Regions from separate parts of the Lichenibacterium dinghuense genome, predicted to be linked through region 2. Evidence: riboswitches for the same ligand, from Rfam matches in the RefSeq annotation. Region 2 holds a riboswitch; each other region holds the start of a gene.
What was found. Region 2 has a riboswitch for fluoride ahead of L7N97_RS21165 (hypothetical protein). Riboswitches for the same ligand answer to the same signal wherever they lie in the genome.

Region 1 (5,660 bases), 1.8 Mb from region 2:
AGACGAGGGATCCGGTTCCGCTCACCGCCATCGCGATCGCGTAGAACACCGCGATCCATTCCCCCGGAACGACGTGCGCCTTGTCGAAGTGGTATGCGATCAGGGGATAGTCTGCGAAGCCCGCGGCCACGAGCGCGGCGCCCGCGAGGTAGGTCCAATAGATCGGGGGCAACCGCTCACCCGCCCCATCCTTCGCTCCCTCCTCCATGTTCCGCGGGTCCGGGTAGAGCCGCGAGGCGACGACCACCAGCGTCAGGTTCGCCGCCGCCGGAATCAGGAGGACCGCGAAGGCACGGTGGTAGTCGCCGTGCCCGGCCAGCACCGCCGCGACGGCCAACGGCCCGAACATGGCGCCGAACTGGTCCATGGCCTCGTGGATGCCGAACACATACCCGAAGCCACCCACGCGCTTCGCGGCGTGCGACAGCATGACGTCGCGGGGCGGGTTGCGGATCGCCTTGCCGACCCTTTCGAGGATGATGAGCGCCGCCGCCTCGGGCCAATTGCTCGTCAGGGCGAGCAGGGGCACGGAAGCCATCTGCACGACGTAACCGGAGATCGTGATCGGCCAGTAGCGCTGCGTGGCGTCCGCCAGCCGTCCCGACGCGAGGCGCAGGCCGTAGCCGAGCAGCTCCCCGATCCCGGTCACCACGCCGATCACGAAGGCGCTGGCTCCGAGGACGGCGAGGTACGGCCCCAGCACGCTCCTCGCACCCTCGTACGTCAGGTCGGCGAAGAAGCTGAGGACCCCGATCACCAACACGAACCGGAACGCGGTGCGTCCGGACACCGGCGCCTCGGGACGATGCTGCTTCATGTTCGACGCGATCATCACCTATGCCCTGCCCTGTCCCGCGGCCCCGGCCGGTGCGACGATCCCGAGCGGGGACGTTCCTCCACCGGCCGGGATGTCGTGCTGGCTTCATCCAGGTGCATCATGTAGCATTCACGACATCCCGTCCACGTCTCTCCGACGAGCGAAGGGCTGTTCGGGGCGCCCGCCTCCAAACCGGGCTACGGAGCTTCCAGCCTCCCGCGTCCGGGGATGGGAGGTTCGAACCATTCGACGCGACGCCGCCCGATCGCTTCGCCTCGCGAGGACTGGCGTCCCTCCGGGGCAGCGCAGGCTCGTGGGACGGGGTCGGACCTACCCGGCGGGATCCCGTGTGAGGCGACGGATCAGGCTCGATCGGTCGTCGGTCGTGGACGACTCGGGATCGAGGTCACGCCAGGGGACCACGGGCAGGAGCAGGTACGACGACAACCTTTCCAGCAGAGGTTCGTACGTGGCCCGCAACGCCGCCATGAGTTCGACCCGGGAGTGATCGACGTCCCAGGTGCAGCCCGCCGACGACAGGGCGACGGCCAGGTCGCCGATCTGGGCGGCCGAAGGAAAGCGCCCCGCCTCGGTCGTGCCCCGCACGGCGATGTGGAGCGAGCCGCCGATCTCCGAGAGGACGCGCCTCGCGGCGGCGAACGTCGCCGACGCCTGCAGGTGCGGTGGTCGCCCGCTGGCGATGAGGAGGACGCAGCAGTCGAGGATCATCGCGAGCGACGCCAGCCACGAGTGCCCACGATGTTGGGATCGGTAGAAGGCCAGCATCGGGTAGGACGTGTGGCTTTCGATCAACCGCGCCGCCCACAGCTCCCACTCGGCCAACCATGCATCGAGCGAACCGCGATCGGCTTCGGTCGCGAAGCGCAACAGCATGGTGGCGCCCGAAGCCGGCGTCCCGGCGCGTGCGTCGAGGCGGATGAGTTGGGTGTCGCGATCCGAGAAGTGCTGGTGCAGCACCGGTAGGTAGCCGATGGTCAGGGCGACGAAGCCGAACCCGACTCCCGCCTCCAGGATGACGAGGATGCGCGACAGCGCCGTGCGTGGGACGACGTCGCCGTACCCCAGGGTGAAGAAGGCGTCCCCGCTCATCAGCATGCGGCTGGCGAGGGTCGTCGACCCATCCGCCGGGGGACCGGCGTCCGTACCCCATTGCATGAGGCCGAAGCCCACGATCAGTCCCGACGCCCAGAAGGCGAACAGGAGCACCATGGACAAGGGACCGTAGATGGACAGGTAGTCCTCGCGTTTGGGACCCACCGGCATCCTCCGCCCCACCGCGCCCCATGCGCACCACGTGACGACGAAGAAGGCGCGCATCAGGCGCCAGCGCCTGAAGACGCGGCGTGGCAGGAGGACGACCTCGAAGGCGTCCTGGAGCGAGATCAGCACGACGACCGCGCCGAGCAGCGACGCGGCCGCCCTGGAGGGATCGATCATCGCATGCTCCCCGATCGGTCCTCGTCCGTCGGAGGGCCGACGTGCGCCCCCGGCGCGAGGTCCGTCGACGTCCCGCCTGCGATGTCGGCGCGCAGGCGTCCGAGGCGTCGCAGGTTCTCCAGGCTTTCGTCGGGTCTCCTGGCGGCGGCCCCGACGAGCAGGGCCTCGACGAAGCCCAGGGTGGCGGTGTGCATGCTCAGCATGTCCGCCCGGCCGCGGGCGACGAGCAGGACGGGGTCGAACGGCTCACGGAGTCGGGGGTCCAGGTCGTCGGTCACCAGGGCGCGCCTCAATCCGAGGCGTTCGGCCTCGCGGAGCAGCGCCACCAGCTCCGCGTATCCGGTGCCGTAGGCGAAGACGACGAGCGCGTCGCCCGGCCGGAGGCGATTGAGGTCGTCGGCGCACAGGATGCCCGTCCGCGTGCAACTCCAGGCGTCGAAGCCGAAGCGTGACAGCTGCGTGACGAGGTAGTCGGCCACGGCGCTCGTGGGACCGATCCCGAAGGTGACGACGCGCTTGGCTTCCACGACCAGGTCGACCACGCTCCGGAAATCGGCGGCCGGCACGTCGTGGGTCATCTTCGTCAGGGCCCGGACATGCTGGGCGACCGTGCGACCGAGGATCGACGTCGGGTCCCGCACCACGTCATCCAAGGTCGCCGCCAGACGATCGGCCTGCGAGGGTTCGGCCCTCATCTCGGAGGCCATGGCGAGGCGCAACTCGTCGAACGTCGAGTAACCGAGCGCTCGGACCGTGCGCACCACGGTGGCGTCGCTCGTCCCCGCCTTCTTCGCCAGCGCCGAGGCGGACGCGAACAGGATCTCCTCCCGACCATCCCGGAGAACATGCGCCACCCGGCGCTCGGCGCGGCTGAGGGCGCCCATGTTGCCCGCGATGCGGGCGGTGAACGGCGCGGGGGGGTTCGACATCGAGGCTTTCAGATCGGACGGACTTCGTCGATGGCGAGGGCCTTCGACGGATCGCGACCATCCGTCCCCGTCGACGGCCGAGCCTGCGATGGATGGAGATCGGGAGGGTTCCAAGCGCTGGTGGAAGCTAGCATCTGTTGGATGACGGGTGCCGGAATCGGTGAGGGCTCATGATCCCACTTCCATGTCCGACAGTCACCAGGGCCGACCACGGATGCCGGAAGATCCGGTGCGACGGCATGGGTCGGCCCGTCGCTCGGCGGAGCGATGCCCGTCGTCGCTTCCGTTCGCGACTTGACGGCCTCCCGACGTCTCCCATATCGAACGTCGATGGGGATGGGGTCCCCCGAAAGCGCCGTCAGGCTGATGACTCCTACACCATGCTCGTGCTGGGTAGGAGATCGCCATGCTCGCGATGATGATTTTGTGCGCTTCCCTCTTGGTTGCCCGGCATCGGCCCACCTTCGCCGTTCCCAAGGTTGTGCGTCCGAACTCCCTGCCCGACCATCGCCGGCCCTCGCGTCTTGGGTCGGGGTTGGTGACGTAGGCCGGTCTCCAACGTCGAAGGGCCGCCCTTGATCGGGTCCGGGGTTCAACGTCGCGCGCCGGAGCCGGTCTCCTCTTCCGGCGAGCGGTCGACGAGGACCGTGGTCGGCCGTGGCGGCCCCTCCGGCGCGGCGAGGTCCTTCACCGAGTATGCCGGGCTTCTAGATCGATGATTGGGACGGGGACGATGGCGCGAGTCGAGTTCGACGCAGACCGTGGGCACAATGGTGAGTTCCTAGTAGAGGGCGAACACTTCACGCCCGTCGACTGCATGCCGTTCGCGCAGGTCGAGATCGCACGGGCCGGGATCATCGACGCCGTCCTCAGGACCATGGACGAGCGCTATTTCCGCGTGACCATGGTCACAATGACGACTGCGCCCGGGGAAGCGCGTCGGCCCTCCTGGTACGAGGCCCATTTCGTGGGTGTGCTGGAAGCCAATTTGCTCCGCGAAAGCTGGGCCGTCCAGGTCGGACAACCTCCGGCGTCCAACGTGATACCCTGAGGGTTCATCGCGCGGGTTGGTCTCACGCTGGTTCCGGCGGCGGACGTCGTGTCGTTCGACGTGGGGGTGGCGCGTGGCCCATCGATGGCGGGATGTTGCAATGGCGGGCTCCCGCGCTCCCGCATGCACGCCCGAGGACCGCACCATCCCCCGACGGAAGGCGCCGTTCTGGCTTGCGGACGGGCGACGAAATATTCCAACCTCCACGCGGGCATCGACGTCAATGTGCGTCGACCGCCGCGGGGGGGAGAGCGCCATGACCAAGGACGAGATCAAGGCCAAGATCGTGGAACACCGGGCCGAACTCGAGAGCTTGGGTTCCGGAACAGGTGAAAGCGGCGAACCCGAGGTGGACGCCAAGACGCGCCAGGAACACCTCGAGCGCGAGATAGCGAGCCTCGAAGCGCTCTTGGAGGAGGTCTGAGGCCGAACGGCCCCGACGTCGAATGCGGTCGGTGCCGGGGTGGCGCGGGTGGCGTCCCCGCATCGCGCCGGTTCATGGATCGTCCCCGTATCGTCGGAGGCGATGACACGTGATGGCTTCGCCCCCGTTCATCGTTGGGTTCACCCGCTCACCCTCGTTCAGGATCCCGCGCTGCCCCAGCTCGGATGAGTCACCGCAAGCGTCGGCCGAGGTTGATCATGGCGAGTTCCAGCGATTCGAGCGTGGCGGTGGCCGATGCGAGGGCCTCGCGCTCCTCGTCGATACCGCTCGCCGTGAGCGCATTCCTTTCCCGCGCGTAGGACAGCGCGGCGTCCACGACCCTGATCTCGTTCTCGATCTCGTCCTCGATTTTGGAAGCCCACTGCCGAAACGCGTCCTCCAGCCACTGGCGGACCGCCCATTGGAGGCTCGACAGGTTGCGGACGATCGCCGCGTCCAGGCCGGCGCGGAGCCGTCTCCGCGCCCTCGCATGCCGCAGACGTCGGGGCAACAGTCGGGCGATCCCGTCGACGGTCAGGGAACCCATCGTGTCCGTGTGTCCGGAGGCGACCCAGTAAGGCTCGCGCAACGGGGGCCCACCCTCCGGTTGGACCTCGGTCCGACGCTCGATGCCCATGATCACCTCGGCCGCGCCCGCGATCTCCCTCACGATCTCGTCGCGGCGCGATCTCTGCGCCTCGACGGCCGAGGCGACGTCGGCCTCGGCCCGCGCGACCAACCCCGCCCGAGCCCCGGTGAAGAAGGCGGAGACCGCGGACGCCAGCCTCCCCTCGCCCGCTTCGGGGGTCGTCGCCGGGAGCGAGGCTCGTTCAAGCGCCGCGTGGAGGGATCCCGAGGCCTCGACGTGCAGTGCGTCGCATGCCCGGTCGAGCGCGGCGACCGCGCGGCGATGGTCGCCCGACAGGAGATCCCGGGCCCACTTCCGCCTTTCCGCCAGCGCATCGACGGCGTCCTTGAAGA
Region 2 (5,660 bases):
CGCGATGGCGACGTCGCGACCGGGCTCCAGGCCGGCCCGGCGGATCGCCTCGACAAGGAGATCGCAAGCTTCCACGGCCCCGGCGAGGCGGGGCGCGAAGCCGCCCTCGTCCCCGACCGCGGTCGACTGGCCGGCCGCCCCGAGCAGCGCCTTCAGCGCGGCATAGACCGCGACGCCGAAGCGCAGGGCCTCGGAAAACGTCGGCGCGCCGACCGGCACCACCATGAACTCCTGCATGTCCAGGCCGCTGTCGGCATGCGCGCCGCCGTTGATGACGTTCAGCATCGGCATCGGCAGGCGCCGCGCCGCGACCCCGCCGAGATAGGCGTAGAGCGGCAGGCCGGCGTCGAGAGCTGCGGCTCGGGCGATGGCGAGCGAGGTGCCGAGGATCGCATTCGCACCCAGCTCCCGCTTGTCCGGGGAGCCGTCGAGCCGGCACATCATGTGATCGAGCATCGCCTGCCGCCGGGGATCGTGACCGATGAGCTTGGGGCGGATCCGATCCTCGACGCTCGACATCGCGCCGATCATGCCGCGGCCGGCGTAGCGAGCAGCGTCGCGGTCCCGGCGCTCGCGCGCCTCTGCCGAGCCGGTGGACGCGCCGGCTGGAACCGAGGCCGAGCCCACGAGGCCGTTCTCCAGCGTCACTTGGACGTCGAGAGTGGGATTGCCGCGGGAGTCGAGGATCTCCAGCGTCCGGATATCGGCGATGCGGGACGCCATCTCAGGCCTCCCCGGTGAGGAGGAGGCGGATCGACGGCCGGCAATCGACAGTCAGGCCGTCGGATTTCAGACCCAAAACCGCTTCGGACGCACGGGTGATCACCGCACGCAGGTCGCGCTCGTCGACGCGATCAGCTGCCATCATGAGACGAACGATAGGTTCGTCTAAAAGCTGATCGAGGGTGGGGGAGTTAGCCTGCATGGCGCACCTCTGCTTTTCCCAAAACGGGCCTAAGCAGGAGTCATCAGCCACAAGGCAGTTAAACGGGAACCCCATCCCGGTATCATCAACGTAACGCTTCGGCGCTGACCCGGCAAGCCCCCTTTCACCTCATTTCGACATGGGGGGTCGTCCGAAAGCGCGGTCCCCGCCGAGGACGAAGCAGGCGAGCGCCGATGCGATGGCGGCGGCGACGATGGGGAAGGCGATCCTGTAGCCGAGCCACCCAATGAGGGGACCAGCTAAGATGGGGCCGCCCGCGTGGCCGACGTCCCACAGGCTGCCGAAGACGCCCATCGCCGCGCCGTAGCCGCCCCGGGTGGCGCGGTCGCCGATCAGCGCGGTGGTGGACGGCGTCACCATGGCGGTGCCGGCCCCGAACGCGGCGCAAAGGGCGAGGAGCCCGGCATAGTCGCTGCACCACGGGACCGCCGCCAGACAGAGGATGCAGAGGCTCATCCCCGACACGATGACCGGATGCCGGCCGACGCGGTCCCCGAGGGCGCCCATCGGTCCGCGGAGCAGGATGGAAGCGACGCCCTGCACGCCGAACAGCCATCCCACATCGACGACGCGGATGCCGATGCCGGTCGCGTAGAGGGGAAGGTAGGCCTGCAGCATGCCCACGCCCGCGTAGAGCGCGCCCTCGGCGAGGCTGGCGAGACGGATGCCCGGGTCGCCGAGGATCTGCGCGAGCCCGCGGCGGAGATCCGCGAGCACGTGTCGGGAGGCGCCGCTCCGCTCCGGGGCGCCGCCGCCCGGCAACGGCAGCAGGGCGAGCAGGGCCGCGACGCCGATCAGCCCCGACACGACGAAGGCCGGAGTGAACCCAACCCACGCCAGCACCGCGGCGCCCAACACCGGACCGAGCACCACCCCGGCGTTCTCGGCCGCGCCGTAGAGGCCCAACCGGCGCCCGCGCGCCTCCGGGTAGAGGCTCGCCACGCGGGCCGAGGCGGCAGGTGCATAGAGCGCAGTCGACAGGCCGTGGTAGAGGCGCAGGGCGAGGAGCTGCGGCCAAGCCGCGACGACCAGATAGAGGAATGGCGCCGTGGCCTTCACGCAGAGGCCCGCCAGCATCAGTCGCCGGAAGCCGAACAGGTCGGCCAGTGCGCCCGATGGGAGCTTGACGAAGATGCCGGTGACCGTGACGGCCGCGACCAGCAGGCCGATGACCGCGGCCGGGGCGCCGAGATGCGCGGCGTACAAGGCCGTGAGCGGGCTGCGCGCCATCTCGTAGCTGAGGCGGCCGAGGAAGCCGATGGCGCACAGCAGCACGAAGGCCCCGGGCCGCCGCGCCGCAGCGTCGGGCGCATTCGTCTCACCCTGGTCGGCGCCGTCGTTCGAAGGGGTCCGATTTTGGTCCGGGGATGTCACGGCGGCCTCACGCTTCCGGGTCGGGGCACGGCTTCGGGCCGAAGCGCGCCCTGATCGCCTCGATCTCACGATCGGTCATGCGCTCGATGCCGATGTATCGGTTGTCGGCCGCCACCAGCGCGGCCAGCAGCGTGTCGAGCTTGGCGTGCATGGCCTCGCTGTCGCGGTTCTGGGCGTTCTGGATCAGGAACACCATCAGGAACGTGACGACGCTGCTGACCGTGTTCATGATGAGCTGCCACGTGTCGGAGAAGCCGAGGGCGGGTCCAGCGACGGACCACAGCAGGACGACCGCGAAGGCGAGCGCGAACACCGCCGGGCGCCCCGCCGCATTGGCGATCCAGGTCGACGTGGTGGCGAAGAGACGGTTCATCGGGGCTCTCCGCCGGTGTGTCGGGCGTTGAAGGCCGCCAGTCGCGGCCGATGGCACCAGGATGCCGGGCGGAGGCCCGCCCGGGTCGGCGCCGTCACGGGGCCGCCCCCCGCCCACGCATCACGTCGAGGAAGGCCTCCTCGGCGCGGCTGCGGTAGCGGTCGCGGTGGCGCAGCGCCGTGAAGGCGCGCTCCGGCAGCGGCGAGCCGACCTGCACCAGCAATCCCGCCTCGATCGACGGCGCCGCCACAGAGGCCGAGAGCGCCGTCGCGCCGAGACCGGCCTCGACGGCGCCCCGCACGGCCTCGTTGGACGGCAGCTCGCAGGCGATCGGCAGGCGTTCCAGCACGCCGGCCGCGACGGCGGCGGCCTCGAAGATCGAGCGCGTGCCCGAGCCGCGCTCGCGCAGCACCCAATCGCTGTCCGGCCAGGCGTCCGGCGCCACGGCCGGCCGTTCGGCCCAGGGGTGACCGGGGGCCACGACCACCACGAGCCGGTCGCGCGCGACCTCCTCGGCGAGCAGCGCGGGGTCGTCGACATGGCCCTCGACGAAGCCGATATCGGCGGCTCCCTCCCGGACACCCGCCGCCACCTCGGCGGTGTTGCCGATCCGCAGGCGCAGGTCGATGCCCGGGTGGGTCCGGCGAAAGGCGACGAGGTGGCGCGGCAGCCAATAGCTCGCGATCGTCTGACTCGCGTAGACGTTGAGCGTGCCGCGCTTGAGCCCGCTCAGCTCGGCTAGCACGCGCTCGGCCGCCTCGGCGCGGGCCAGCACGGCGCGGGCCTCGCCAAGAAAGAGCGCGCCCGCCTCGGTGAGCGCGATGCCGCGCCCGACGCGGTGGAACAGCGTGGCCCCGTGCCGGCCTTCGAGGGCCGAGACGGCCGCGCTGACGGCCGACTGCGCCATGTTGAGCGCCTCGGCGGCGCGGGTGACGTGGCAGCGTTCCGCCACGGCCACGAAGATGCGGAGCTGTTCCAGTGTCATGAGTGGCTCACTGTCCGGCCCGTGCCGGTTCGGGTTCTACCGCGGGCGCCAGGGGCTGGAATACGGCGGCGAAGAGATCCGGACCGTAGCTCGTCCGCAGCGGCTCGCCCTCCGTCACAACGAAGGAGCGCGTCCCGTTCTCACCCCGCGCCGCGCGGAGAAACAGGGTCGCACGCCCGCCGCGGTCCCGGAAGGCGCGCGCGAGGGCATATTGGTGTGTCACGAAGGCGACCCGGATGCCACGGGCCAGCAGCGCCGCCACGATCTGGCGGGCCACCTCCGAGCCCTCCCGCTCGTTGGTGGCGGCGAAGGACTCGTTAAACAGCACCAGCGCGTTGGGGACCAGCGCGTCGGCGATGGCCGACATGCGCGCGAGCTCCTCGTCGAACTTGCCACTGCGGAGCGAGGCGTCCTCCTCGCGGCGCCAGTGCGTGAAGACGCGCTCCGGTACCTCGCTCGCGAAGGACCGCGCCGCCACGAACAGGCCGCAGCGCATCATCAGAGCGGCGAGACCGAGGCTGCGCAGGAAGGTCGACTTGCCGCCCCGGTTGGCGCCCGTGACGATGACGAGGTCGCGACCGTCCGCCTCCAGCGCGTTGCCGACGATCCCGTGCCCGAGCCCGAGGGCCAGGCAGGGATCGCACAGGCCATCGGCCGAGAGCGCGCGGTCGCCGGGCGGCTTCGCCTCCGGAAAGCAGGTCGGGCTGCCTGCTGCCGCGAGCGCCTCGTGGAGGTTCAGCGCGCCGACGTAGAAAGCGAGTTCGGAGCGCAGCGCGCGGAAGAAGCCGATGACGTGCTCGGTCGAGCGCGCGACGGCGCCGCTCGCGACCGCCACGCCGCGATCGCGCAGCTCGGCCAGCGCGCGTGCCCCGCTCTCGTCGCGCGGCGCGAGCGTGAAGTCGTAGCCCTCGGGGGCGCGGCCGACGAGCCGCGCCAGACGGTCCCGGCGCAGGTCGGCCCGGCGCAGGGTGTAATCCTGCCCGGCGTTGCCCGGGCCGAGGCGTGCGCTCATCAGTACGCCGCCCGGAAAGGTCAGGCGATTCAGGGTGCGGTCGACTCCGGCGAGGTAACGCTCGTCGAGCTCGCGGCGCAGCATCGAGAACAGGGTGGCGAGTCCCGCCGAGCGGAAAGCGGTGCCTTCCCGGTCCGCCACGGCACGCAGGCGCCGGAGGAAGCCCGAGAGCACGCCCATCAGCTCGACGGCGCGGGTCAGCACCATGGAAGGCGAGCGGAAGAGGGCGCCGATGCCGCCCTTGCGCTCGGCCTCGATGGCGTCGACGGTCAGCCCGTAGAGCTCCCGGATCACCTCTGGGCGGGCGATGGCGTCGCGCAGCACTTCCTGGCGGTGCCGGATGGTGGCGAGATCGGGGGTACCGGCGAGCAGCACGGCACGCGCCGCATCGCGCAGGCGCTCGTCACCCTTGGCCATCGCGTCGACGAGGGTGGTCAGCGCGAGGTCGCGGACGAGATCGCCGGTCCCGGGAGGGTCCGGGCGGTCCCAGTCGAAGTCGCGGTCGGGGTGGAGCAGCAGGGCCTGCATGGCGTTCGGCTCGCGTCGGTGCTTCAGAAGTGGAGGCGGTCGCTCAGGGCCGCATAGGTCAGCCTGTGCTTCTCGGCGATCGCGAGCGCGTAGCTGCGCCCGTCGGCGGGCCGCCGCACGATCTCGAAGGTGCGGCGCGCGGGGTCGTCCGGCACCACCGTGCTGACGGCGCTGACGATCGTGGGACTGAGCGCGACCAGCTCGTCGAGGAACGTCACCAGCACACAGAGGGCGTCCAGGGCGACGACGCGCCGGAGCACCTCGCCGGCCAGGAACACGGCGTCGTCGAGGGTGGTCGAGCTGAAGATCTCGTTGAGCACGATGACGGAGGCCGACGTCGCGGCCCCGAGCAGGTCGCGCACCCGGACGAGGTCGTCCTCGAGCTTGCTACGCCGGTCCGCGACGCTCTCCTCGCGCTCGAAGTGGGTGAGGACGGCGTCGG
Region 3 (5,660 bases), 1.8 Mb from region 2:
GACGTCGCGGATCGAGGCCGCCGATCGTGCCGATGGGGAACAGCTCGGCCGGGCCGTCGAGCTCGGGATGAAGGACGTCGCCGCGGTGCGCCGGCTGGCGTGCCCCGACGTCGAGCAGGTCGGTGCCGAGATCAAGGCGCGGGACGCGCTCAGGGCCGAACGGGCACGGGTGATCTCGTCGCTCGCGCGAGCCATGGCCGACCGAGAGGCCGCGCGCGTGGAGATGGCGGCGCTGCTCGGGGAGGGCGAGGTGGCGAACGGGGAGGCCGTCGACGTCGCCCGCCGGACACGCGACGACGCCTGGGCGTCGGTCCGCGCCTCGTACGTCGGCGGGCAGGCGCCCGCGGCCGAGGCGGAACGGCACGCGATGGCCGGGCGCCTCGACGCGAGCATCGCCGACGCCGACCGCCTCGCCGACAAGCGCGTCGCCGAAGCGGACCGCGTCGCCACCCTCGCGCAGACCCGGCGACGGATCGCGACGGCGCAAGGGGCGGTCGAGGCCGCGGAGGGCGCCGCGCGACGCCTCGACCGGGAACTGGTCGAGGCCGGGGAGGCCTTCCGCGGCGCTTTCCCCGAAGCCTGCGCCTTGCGGCCGGAACTCGCCTCGCTCCAGCCGTTCGCGGCGGCGCGGCGCGGCATCGTGGAAGCTTCCGACCGGACCGCCGCGGAACGTCGCGTGGCCGAGACCGCCCTGCGCGACCTGGCGCCGGCGATGGCGCGCCTCGCGTGGGCGGAGCTTCGGGCCGGCCTCGCGTCCCATGCCGCCGCGGAGCTCGGCGGCCGCGTGCGGGCCGTGGCCTCGGCCATCGGCGCGCACGACCGCGCGCACGAGGCCTATCTGAGGGAACGGGGAGCCATGCCGGGATTGGAGGAACGGCGGCGGAAGTCGCTCGCGGAACTCCAGGACGTCGAGCGGGAGCGGCGGGAGTGGGCCGCCGCGTGGGCCGCGGCGACCGCCGCGCTCGGCGTCGGCGCCGACGAACCCGTCGCGTCCACGGCGGCGCTGGCGGGGGCGTGGGAGCGGGCCCGGGGTGACCTGAGGGCGGTCGCGCAGGCGCGTGCCCTCGTCATGCGCATGGACGAGGAGGAGGCCACCCTCGGAGGCCAGGTCGCCTCGATCGCGGGTCGGATCGGACTCGCCACGGCCGTGGATCCCGTGGCGGCGGGGGACATGCTGTTGAGCGTCCGTGAGGGCAACGAGGCGGCGCGCCTCGGCCGTGAGGCGCTCGGGCCGGAGGTGGCCAAGGCCCAGGCCGACGTCGCGGGCTGGGAGGAGGAACTCGGTTCCCTCGGGCGACGGCTCGCGACCATCGCGGACGAGATCGGCGGGGCCCGCGACCTCGATCGCCTGCGCGCGACCGTGGTGCGCGGGCGCCGGCTCGCCGTGTTGCGGCGTGAGCGCGATGCCCTCGGCGAGGCGGCGCGCGTCGCCGGCGATGACCTGCCCCTGCAGTTCCTGCGTGGGGAAGCCGAGGGCTGCGACCTCGATGCCGTGCGGGCGGAGTCGTCCGAGATCGCCGGGCGTCTCGACGCTCTCGACGGCAGGATCGAGGGGTCGATCGCCGAGGAGGTTCGGACGACGGCGATCCTCCGGGGGCATGGCCGGTCCCCCGGCGACGCGGGTTTGGTCGCGGTCCGGGAGGCGGCCGTGGCGGACATGCACGCCGCGGCGGAACAATGGGTGGAGCTCAAGGTCGCCAAGGACCTACTCGACCGGGCCATACGCGTCGTCCGGGACGAGCGCCAGGATCCGCTCGTCAGGGAGGCGGGGATCCTGTTCTCGCGCATGACGCGCGGCGCCTACGCCGGCGCCGCGGCCGACGTGGACGACCGAGGCGATCCTATCGTGAGGGGGGTCCGCTCCACCGGAGGGGACCCGCAGCCCGTCGCCACGATGAGCGAGGGCACGCGGGACCAGATGTTCCTGGCCTTCCGGCTCGCCAGCGTCGGGGCCTACTGCGCCGCCGCCGAACCGCTGCCGTTCGTGGCCGACGACCTGTTGGTCCATTTCGACGACGGACGGGCCGAAGCCACTCTCGATCTCCTCGCGGACTTCGCCGGGGCGACGCAGGTCCTGCTCTTCACGCACCACGCCTCGGTCCGCGACGCGGCCGTTCGGCTGCAACGGCAGGGGCGGACGACCGTCGTCGAGGTCGCACCCTGACCGCTTCCCCCGCCGCGTTCCCCACGAGCGTGGATCCGGGGACGGCGGCTCGAAACGTGCGTGGCGGCCGACGCGACCGAATCCGGGGTAGCCGGAGCGACGAAGGCTCGATGGTCCGTCGATGCGCCGTCCAGGCTGGACGTCCTGAGTGATCCATCGCCCCAGGGACCGCTAGGAAGCCTCGGGACGGTCCACGATCACATCCGCGCCCTCCGGCGCGAGGGCCCTTGGGGGGCTCACCCGACGATCAATCCGCGTTCGGACTCCAATCGCTCGCGTGCAAGCCTGCGATACCTGTCCCGGTCGTCGTTGGTCGCCGCGCCGGGCTGGCCTTCCGCGCCATGCTCGGGCGTCCCCGGCGCCGCCCAAGTCAAACCGTCGGCCTTGGCGAGCTCCATCGCGCGGTGCTCGACCTCGGCCTCGGCGGGCTCGGACGCGGGATCATCGGTCGTCGAGGTTCGCTCGCTCATGCGAACGACTATGGAGGCCCGCCCGGCGGCGTCAAGCCGGCCGAGCTCGGGCTGTCGGTCGGTTCGAGATCGCACGCCCGTGCCTCCGGATGCTCGACGGGATCGATCACCGTCGATGAGTAGGCAGGCGGCCCAGGGCGCAGGCGAACAGTACCGCGGATGGCGCGAGGAGGCCGAGCCTGCCCACGGCCGGGGCGACCATCCCGGCGAGGAGGCCGCCGATGGCGAACGCCGCGAGTCGCGATGAGGACCGCCGAAGCATCTCGGCTATCGGCGGATGGTGCGGACCCATCCTCCCGACGCGGACCAGGCGGCCCACCGCGATCCCCAGATCCGTCAATGTGCCGGTGAGGTGCGTGGTGCGGACGCGGTCGCCCAGACAGAGGGAGGAGGAGGCGTTCTGGACACCCATGGCGAAGGCCGACAGCGCGAGCATGACGGCGACGTCGTTGGAGCCCCCATCGCCCACCACACCGGCGCCGATCAAGCTCACCGCCTCGATCACCAGGAGCAACGGCAAACGTTCGACCTGCCTGTCCGAAGTACGATCCCCGACCAGGAGCCCCGCGACCGATGCTCCGGAAGCGAACGCGAACAAGGCCCCGAGAGCCGCCATGCCGACCGCGAGCCGGCCTCGCGCGAGGTCGTGCACAAGCATCGATGTCGTCCCGGTCATGTGCGAGGCGAAACGGCCGACCACGATGAGGGTGAGCCCGTCCACGCTGCCGGCAACGAACGTTAGCGCGACAGCTACGGTTGAGGGTTGGAACTTCAACGTCTGACCGCGATGCCTTCCTCAAGCTCGAACTTCGGGACAGCCCTCCGGCAAGCGAGCGCGACACCTCCAGGGAGCACGCCGATGGGGATCGTGGCGGATTCAGTGGCTCGGATCATGGCTCCATCGGTGTCCAGGGCCGAGGCGGTCAGGCGAGCCGTCCGCGAATGGTCAGGCATGGGCCTCGGAGAGCCCGGCCCTTGGCCGCGCTGGACCCTTTCCTCGAACTGCTGGATTAGTCCCTGGATCAGGGGTGACAGCGCGAGCACGGTCGCGACCTGAGCGACCTGCAGCGAGGCGTCGCGCAAGTTCACGCCCCACCCGTCGTGGGTCCCGGCTCACTTCGGAAGACAAGGTCCGCCATCTTCGCCCGCACTCCTTCCTCCCCGAGATCGAGGATCGGAAGGAGTCATCGGCCCAACGGGCGGTTACAAGGCGGACCCCACCGCCTGCTTGAAGCGAGCGGATTGAAATGCGCTTCGTGAACGTTGTCAATCGAGCCGAAGGTGGTTCCACGTCGGAAGCCGCGGGATCCTACGGCACGACGGGGGCGGACGCATGATCCCGGCGATCCCGGCCTCGATCCAGGATGCGTGGACCGTCGAGCGACGGCGCCGATCGGGGAGCGAGCGCAAGCGTGGCGTCCTCCCGTCCGTCGACGGGTCGCACCCACCTCGACACCCGCGGCGTCCGGTCGGACCAGGGGAGGGGCGCGCAGCCGGCGGACGCAGCTTCGCGTCCCCGCGAGGCGGATGATCGTCGAAGGGAAGGGGCGGCCGATTTCCCTCGCGAAGATCTTCCGCGGAGCGCACCACGCCATGGAACAGGGCGCCGCGACGTGGCATTCTATCCCTGGGTGATGGAGTTCACCCTCAACCGCCCTTCCCGGGCTGATGACTCCTACGCAGCGTGAGGCATCGCGCGCGTGGGGGAACGTTTCCCTTCTCCGCGGCGATGGAAGGAGGGAACATGACGGAATACAAGGACATCCTGGTCTTCCTCGACGTGGGCGAGGACTGCGCGGCGCGCACCGACGTGGCCGTCCATCTCGCGGCGCGACACGGGGCGCGTCTCGTCGGCGTCGACGTCGGCACGCCGGCGGCCTCCGAGGGACACTGGCGCGACCGGGCGCTGGGCCTCCGGGAGGCCTTCGAGACCAAGGCCCGCTCGGCGAACGTCGCGACGACCTTCCGGGTCGCAGCCCCCGAAGCCCGGGTCGCGCACGACTTCGGCGCCCATTGCGCCGACCTGATCGTCGCGACCCAACCCCATCCCGACGCGGAGCACCTCTCCGCGAAGGCCGTCCCGAGGGACGTGCTCGTCGGCGCGGGCGTTCCGATGTTGCTGCTCCCGACGGGATGGCGTTCCCGCGAAACGCTCGGCCGCCGCCTACTGATCGCCTGGAACTTCAGCCGCGAGGCGACCCGCGCCGTCCACGACGCGATGCCGCTGCTCGCGGCGGCAGAGAAGGTGTTCCTGTTCCTGTTCGAGCAGGACTTCGACAGGAGGCGATTGGACGTCACCGACGTGAAGGAGCACCTCGAACGCCACGGCGCCAAGGTCGAGGTGTCGGGCTGGCAGGACACGGGCGAGGTGGAGGTGGCGAGCGCGATGTTCGCCGGGCTGGACCGCGACGAGGTCGACCTCATCGTCGCCGGCGCCTACGGGCGGTCCCCCCTCGCCGAGACGATGTTCGGCGGCACCACGGAAACGCTTCTGAACAACGTTTCCATGCCCGTGTTGCTGTCCCACTGATGCGGCCTCGGGCGGGGATCGTCGGGGCGCCCCCGCGCGGCGAGGCGGCGGGGCTGATCGCCGAGGCACTCGCCGTCGCACGCGGCCTTCCCGGCGTCGACCCCGCTCGCGACCGCCTCGAAGAGCTCGCTCGACGCCTCGACGACGATCGGTTCCGGCTCGGCGTCGTCGGGCAGTTCAAGCGTGGCAAGAGCACGCTCCTCAATGCGCTGGTGGGCGAGGCGCTGATGCCGACCTCCGTGTTGCCCGCGACGGCCGTCGCCACCACGGTCGCCGGCGGGTCCTCGTACGGCCTGGACATCGTCCACCGCGACGGTCGTGTCGAGCGTCGGGCCGTCGCGGATGGCGCGGCGCTCGGCACGGAGTTGGCCAGGCTGGTGACGGAGGCCGGGAACCCCGGCAACGTGCTTGGCCTGGCGCAGGTCGACGCGAGGGTCCCATCCGGCCTGCTCGGCGAGGGCGTCGTGCTGGTCGACACGCCGGGCATCGGTTCGAC
Region 4 (5,660 bases), 1.8 Mb from region 2:
CTCGCCCGGTCACCGGACGACGGCACGATCACTCCTGGACCCTGGTCATGGCGCCGCGGACGTCGGCGACGAGTTCCTCGACGTTCGCCGGGGCCATGCTTCGCATGTCGACGCCGACGTCGATACGGTACGGGTCGAGATGGGGCACGCGCGGGTCGGCGGGCGTCCCATGCACGTGACCGTGGCACGCGATGCTGTGCACGTCGCCGTCCTGGTTGCGCTTGCTCCCCTGCCAGGAGAGCAGGGGATAATGGCACAGGACGAGGCGCACGCCGCAGATCCGCAGCGAGGTGAGTTCATGCACTGAGAACCAGCCGCAAGATCGGGCTTCGTCACCATCATGATTGCCGACCACCAGATGTTTGCGGCCATTGAGCTTGCGGAAGTAACGCTTGGTCGCGCCCTTCGGGGCATGGGCGAAGTCCCCGAGGTGCCAGACGACGTCCTGAGGCCGGACGATCGCGTTCCACGACTGGATCAGCGCGTCATCCATACGACTCACGCTCTCGAACGGGCGCCCGGCTTTCGCGAGAATGCCTTCATCCCCGAAGTGCGTGTCGCTCGTCAGCCAGACCGTCACGTCATCTCCCGACACCGCTAGGCAGCCGGATGGACCGGCGTCCCCGAGGTTAGATCATGGGCCCGGACCTCATGCCAATCTCAGAGATCCATCCTCTCCGGTTGCGAGTCGGGATCTTCGAACCCAACGTTCGGCGCCGACGCTCCGGCGTTCTCCGAAAGCTCGCGTCGCGACGTCGGCGGGCGGCTCGCTCGATGCGCGCAAGTGCGACGGCGGCGCGCCACGAGCGGGTCGGTGCCCCTATGCCGTCCATCCGGCATCCGTGGGACTTGGAATCCAGGGCGTGTCGCTCGCGGCTTCCGTGATCCCTGCGCAGGCCTCCGGTCGTCCGCGACCGGCGCGCGCGGCGCCTCGGCGCTCTCGGCTGAATTGCGAGGACGCGTCTCCTCCAACTCGCCGGGTTGGCGTCGAGGACTTCCCCGTAATCCAGGATCTGCACGTTCCCGAGATCGAGTGGGTCGGACGACGCCTCGAACTCACGTCGTTGGCCCACCTCCCGAGCTCAAACGAGGGCCCCGCATTGGATTGCGCTTCGGTCGGGTCGATGAAGCCGTGGTCCGGACAAGCGGTGCCGCGGCTGGCCGGGAGATTCGTGGTGAGACCCGACGTGGTCGCCTTACGCCTCGGGGCTTCGACCTCCGGACCCGTGTCCGTGCCTCGGGAACGACCGCACTCGCCGATCCGACGACGATCGCAATCCGCGCGTTGCCGCCGGTCGAAGACCCGTTCGGGTTCCCGGCTCGAAGCCAACCGTCGGATCGCGCCGTTCCAAATGGGCGTCCGCAGAAACCCGGTCCGGAGGGAAGCCCCTGCCGAAGCCGGTAGGCTCCACGCACGGTCCGAACCTGCCACGGCCCGAGCCCGCCCGAGGGGGTCTGGACGGGCGGGGCTTGCGGCATCGAACGTGCCAGGGGATCCACGGCGCCTGGGACGTCAGGGAGCACCTTTCCCAGGCTTCGGCCGTTGTCGGCGTGTTTCTTCGATCTGGACTGATCCCATGACCCACGACACCGGCTACGCCCCTCCCCAGGGCGGCGGCGCGCACGACGCGTCCACGCACGCATCGACCGGGACGGCCAAGACCGAGGCGCTGAAGCGCGACACGATCGAGCCGCGCGAGGCCATGACCTCCAACCAGGGCCTGAAGATCTCGGACGACCAGAACTCCGAGAAGGCCGGCGTGCGCGGCGGCTCGCTGCTCGAGGACTTCCTCCTGCGCGAGAAGATCACCGCCTTCGACCACGAGCGCATCCCGGAGCGCGTGGTCCACGCCCGCGGCGCGGGCGCGCACGGCTACTTCGAATCCTACGAGGACCTCAGCGACATCACCATGGCGGCGCCCTTCGCGGCCAAGGGCAAGCGCACGCCGATCTTCACGCGCTTCTCGACGGTCGCGGGCTCGCGCGGTTCGGCCGACACGCCGCGCGACGTTCGCGGCTTCGCGGTGAAGTTCTACACCGAGGCCGGCGTGTGGGACCTCGTCGGCAACGACATACCGGTCTTCTTCATCAACGACGCGATCAAGTTCCCCGACCTGATCCACGCCGTGAAGCCCGAGCCGCACATCGAGATCCCGCAGGCGGCCTCGGCGCACGACACGTTCTGGGACTTCGCCTCGCTCTCCCCCGAGCTCTCCCACATGATCATGTGGGTGATGAGCGACCGCGGGCTGCCGCGCTCCTTCGCACACATGGAGGGCTTCGGCGTCCACACCTGGCGCCTCGTGGACGCCAAGGGCGGCAGCCGCTTCGTCAAGTTCCACTGGAAGCCCGTCAAGGGCGTGCATTCCCAGGTGTGGGACGAGGCGCAGAAGACGGCCGGCAAGGACCCGGACTACCAACGCCGCGAGATGTTCGAGTCGATCGAGCGCGGCGACTTCCTCGAATGGGAGCTCGGCCTGCAGATCGTCGAGGAGAAGGACGAGTTCGCCTTCGACTTCGACCTGCTCGACGACACCAAGCTGATCCCCGAGGAGCTCGTGCCCGTCCGCATCGTCGGCAGGATGGTGCTGAACCGCAATCCGGACAACTACTTCGCCGAAACCGAGCAGGTGGCCTTCTGCGTGAGCCACGTGGTGCCGGGCATCGACTTCACCAACGACCCGATGCTGCAGGGGCGCCTGCATTCCTACCTCGACACGCAGCTGCGCCGCGTCGGCCCGAACTTCGCCGAGCTGCCGATCAACCGGCCGCTGAACCCGGTGTCGAACGGGCGTCGCGACGGCTTCGCCCGCAACACGATCCACAAGGGCCGCGTGAGCTACTTCCCGAGCGCGCTCGGCGGCACCCACCCCATGCACCAGCCCGAGGCGGTCGACGCCTTCCGCTCCTACGCGGAGAAGGTCGACGGCCACAAGATCCGCGCCCGCTCGAAGAGCTTCACCGACTACTTCACCCAGGCGACGATGTTCTTCAACTCGCTGGCCGCGTGGGAGAAGAAGCACCTCATCGAGGGCATCGCCTTCGAGCTGAACCAGTGCGAGACCAAGGCGGTGCCGAAGGCCGTGATGGCGAACCTCCTCGTCAACATCCATCCCGACCTCGCGGCCGGCGTGGCGGAGCAGACGGGCCTCGACATCGAGGAGTGCAAGCGCGCCGCCCCGAAGCCCGTGGCGACCGCGGTCGCCGAGCCGAAGGAGATGCCGAGCGGCCGCCTCAAGGTTGACCGTTCGCCGGCGCTGTCGCAGGACAAGCCCGCGAAGGGCATCAAGGGCCGCAAGGTCGCGGTGCTGGCCGGGAACGGCGTCGACGGCGAGCAGCTCGGCGCGCTGCGCTCCGCGCTGGAGGCGCGGGGCGCGGTGATCGAGGTGATCGCGGCGCACGGCGGCACGATCACCTGCTCGCTCGGCAAGAGCGTCAAGGTGGACCGGCCGGCGGTCAACGCGCCCTCGGTGATCTACGACGCCGTGGCGGTGCCGGGCGGCGCGTCGGCCGGGGTGCTGGCCAAGACCGGGCTCGCGCTCGCCTTCGTGGCCGAAGCCTTCAAGCACGGCAAGCCGCTCGCCTTCATGGGCGAGGGCGCGGCGCTGATCGCCAAGGCGCACCTGCCGGTGCCGGCCGCGGGCGCCCCCGAGCAGGGCGTGACGGCGGGCTCGGCCGCGGAGGCTGTGGACGCGCTGGTCAAGGGCCTGGAGAAGCACCGCTACCACGACCGCGACATCGAGGCCGTGGCGGCCTGAACGTCAGCGCAGGGTGTCCGGAGGATCGGACCGGAGTCGCCGAAGGGTGCGTCGCCCCTGCGACACGGCCTCCGGCGACATGCGGGAGGCATCGTTCTCGACGGATGGGCGACATCCGGCGCCGAACGTCGTTCCGAGCGAGGCGTGGTGAGCCTTCTCCGGCTTGGTCGCCCGCCCAGGCCCCAGGGGAACGGCTGAGCCGGCGCACGAAACAGCACATGGGGCCGCGGAACCTCGGCCCGGGTCGCGTCCTTGATCCCTGGGACATGCGCATGGTCTCGACGGGGCGACCTCGCGCACGATCCCGTCGATTTCCCGGACGATGGTACGTCGGGGGTCTTGCCTTCGAACGCGGACTTCCCTAGAAATAGGCAACCGGGATGGAGTTCCCGTTCAACCGCCATTTTGGCTGATGACTCCTGCTTTAGCCCTCCATCGGGCTAGCGGAGGCTCGCCGTGCGGTGTTTACCTGAAAATATTCAGCTCATGATCGCCGACCCGATCGTGCGCATGCTGATGGTCGCGGATCGCGTCGACGAAGGCGAATTGCGTTCGATCCTGACGCGCGCACGCGAGCGGGTCCCCCCGTCGGAAGACCTCATGGATGCCCCAGCGCCGGGCGCCTCGATCGAAGTGTCTCCGAACTTCTCTCCCTTGCCGCTGGGCTGGGCCTCCTTCGGGGCCCCCTTCGGCTGCCCCTCGCACGCTTGACGGAGGGGATCATGAACATCGACCTGATACCGATCGGACGGGATGCGCCGGAGGAGTTCAACGCGGTCATCGAGGTCCCGGTCGGGGGCGAGCCGGTCAAATACGAGTTCGACAAGGCGACCGGCGCCCTTTTCGTCGACAGATTCCTGCAAACCGCGATGCGGTGTCCCGGCAACTACGGCTTCATCCCGCGCACGCTGTCGGAGGACGGCGATCCATGTGACGTCCTGGTGCTCGGGGATCATCCGGTGATGCCGGGTGCGGTCGTGGCCGTGCGACCGATCGGGGTGCTCCGAATGAGCGACGAGAACGGCCCCGACGAGAAGGTCGTCGCCGTGCCGGCCACACGGGTGACGCGTGATTTCGAGCGCATCGCCTCCATCGACGACCTTCCGGTCTCGCTCTGCGAACGGATCGAGCACTACTTCGCCCACTACAAGGATCTCGAAGCAGGCAAGTGGGTCACGCTCGGGGGGTGGGAGGGACCGGACGCGGCTCGATCCATGGTCCGGGCGGCCATCGATCGGCACGGTGCATCGGCGAACAAGGGATCGTGAGGACATCATGGGCGCGAAGATCGCAGACATCGACGCCATCGAGATCCTGGACTCGAGGGGCAATCCCACGCTCAAGGTGGACGTCACCTTGGACAACGGCGTCGTCGGGACGGCATCCGTGCCGTCGGGCGCTTCGACGGGTTCGCGGGAGGCGGTGGAGCTCCGGGATGAGGATGGGGGCCGCTATGGGGGACGCGGCGTCTTGAAGGCGATCTCCCGGATCCGGGAGAGGATCGCCCCGAGGCTCCACGGACACGATCCCCGTCGACAGGCGACGCTCGATCACATGTTGTGCAAGCTCGACGGGACGCCCGACAAGTCGTCGCTCGGGGCCAACGCCATGCTGGGGACGTCCATGGCCATCGCGCGGGCTGCGGCCCGCGACCTGGACCTCCCGCTGTACGCGTACCTCGGCGGGATCGCGGCCCGCCGCCTCCCGATGCCGATGATGAACGTGATCAACGGTGGCGCGCATGCGGACAACGGCCTCGACGTGCAGGAATTCATGATCGTGCCGGTGGGAGCCACCAGTTTCTCCGAAGCGATGCGCTTCGGTGTGGGGACGTACAGGAGCTTGAAGGCCTCGCTGCTGGCGCGCGGTTTGGCGACGGGCGTGGGGGATGAGGGCGGTTTC

Region 1: another riboswitch for fluoride. It lies ahead of L7N97_RS12575 (hypothetical protein); the one in region 2 lies ahead of L7N97_RS21165 (hypothetical protein).
Region 3: another riboswitch for fluoride. It lies ahead of L7N97_RS12560 (universal stress protein); the one in region 2 lies ahead of L7N97_RS21165 (hypothetical protein).
Region 4: another riboswitch for fluoride. It lies ahead of L7N97_RS12670 (hypothetical protein); the one in region 2 lies ahead of L7N97_RS21165 (hypothetical protein).

What each region holds. Positions count from the first base shown of each region.
Region 1 is NZ_JAJLMN010000001.1:2,593,559-2,599,218, reverse strand. It holds gene L7N97_RS12590 (MFS transporter) at 1-790, opposite strand, end outside; gene L7N97_RS12585 (potassium channel family protein) at 1,148-2,275, opposite strand; gene L7N97_RS12580 (MurR/RpiR family transcriptional regulator) at 2,272-3,204, opposite strand; fluoride riboswitch at 3,528-3,587, shown strand; gene L7N97_RS12575 (hypothetical protein) at 3,938-4,255, shown strand; gene L7N97_RS12570 (hypothetical protein) at 4,512-4,679, shown strand; gene L7N97_RS12565 (dynamin family protein) at 4,870-5,660, opposite strand, start outside.
Region 2 is NZ_JAJLMN010000001.1:4,435,526-4,441,185, forward strand. It holds gene eno (phosphopyruvate hydratase) at 1-723, opposite strand, end outside; gene L7N97_RS21165 (hypothetical protein) at 725-925, opposite strand; fluoride riboswitch at 953-1,013, opposite strand; gene L7N97_RS21170 (MFS transporter) at 1,055-2,320, opposite strand; gene L7N97_RS21175 (low affinity iron permease family protein) at 2,328-2,693, opposite strand; gene L7N97_RS21180 (LysR family transcriptional regulator) at 2,788-3,678, opposite strand; gene L7N97_RS21185 (MutS-related protein) at 3,686-5,218, opposite strand; gene L7N97_RS21190 (MutS-related protein) at 5,242-5,660, opposite strand, start outside.
Region 3 is NZ_JAJLMN010000001.1:2,587,399-2,593,058, forward strand. It holds gene L7N97_RS12545 (YhaN family protein) at 1-2,164, shown strand, start outside; gene L7N97_RS12550 (hypothetical protein) at 2,401-2,634, opposite strand; gene L7N97_RS12555 (YoaK family protein) at 2,741-3,409, opposite strand; fluoride riboswitch at 3,806-3,868, opposite strand; fluoride riboswitch at 4,256-4,319, shown strand; gene L7N97_RS12560 (universal stress protein) at 4,379-5,164, shown strand; gene L7N97_RS12565 (dynamin family protein) at 5,164-5,660, shown strand, end outside.
Region 4 is NZ_JAJLMN010000001.1:2,616,745-2,622,404, reverse strand. It holds gene L7N97_RS12680 (metallophosphoesterase family protein) at 29-580, opposite strand; gene L7N97_RS12675 (catalase) at 1,578-3,758, shown strand; fluoride riboswitch at 4,126-4,187, shown strand; gene L7N97_RS12670 (hypothetical protein) at 4,245-4,469, shown strand; gene ppa (inorganic diphosphatase) at 4,481-5,026, shown strand; gene eno (phosphopyruvate hydratase) at 5,034-5,660, shown strand, end outside.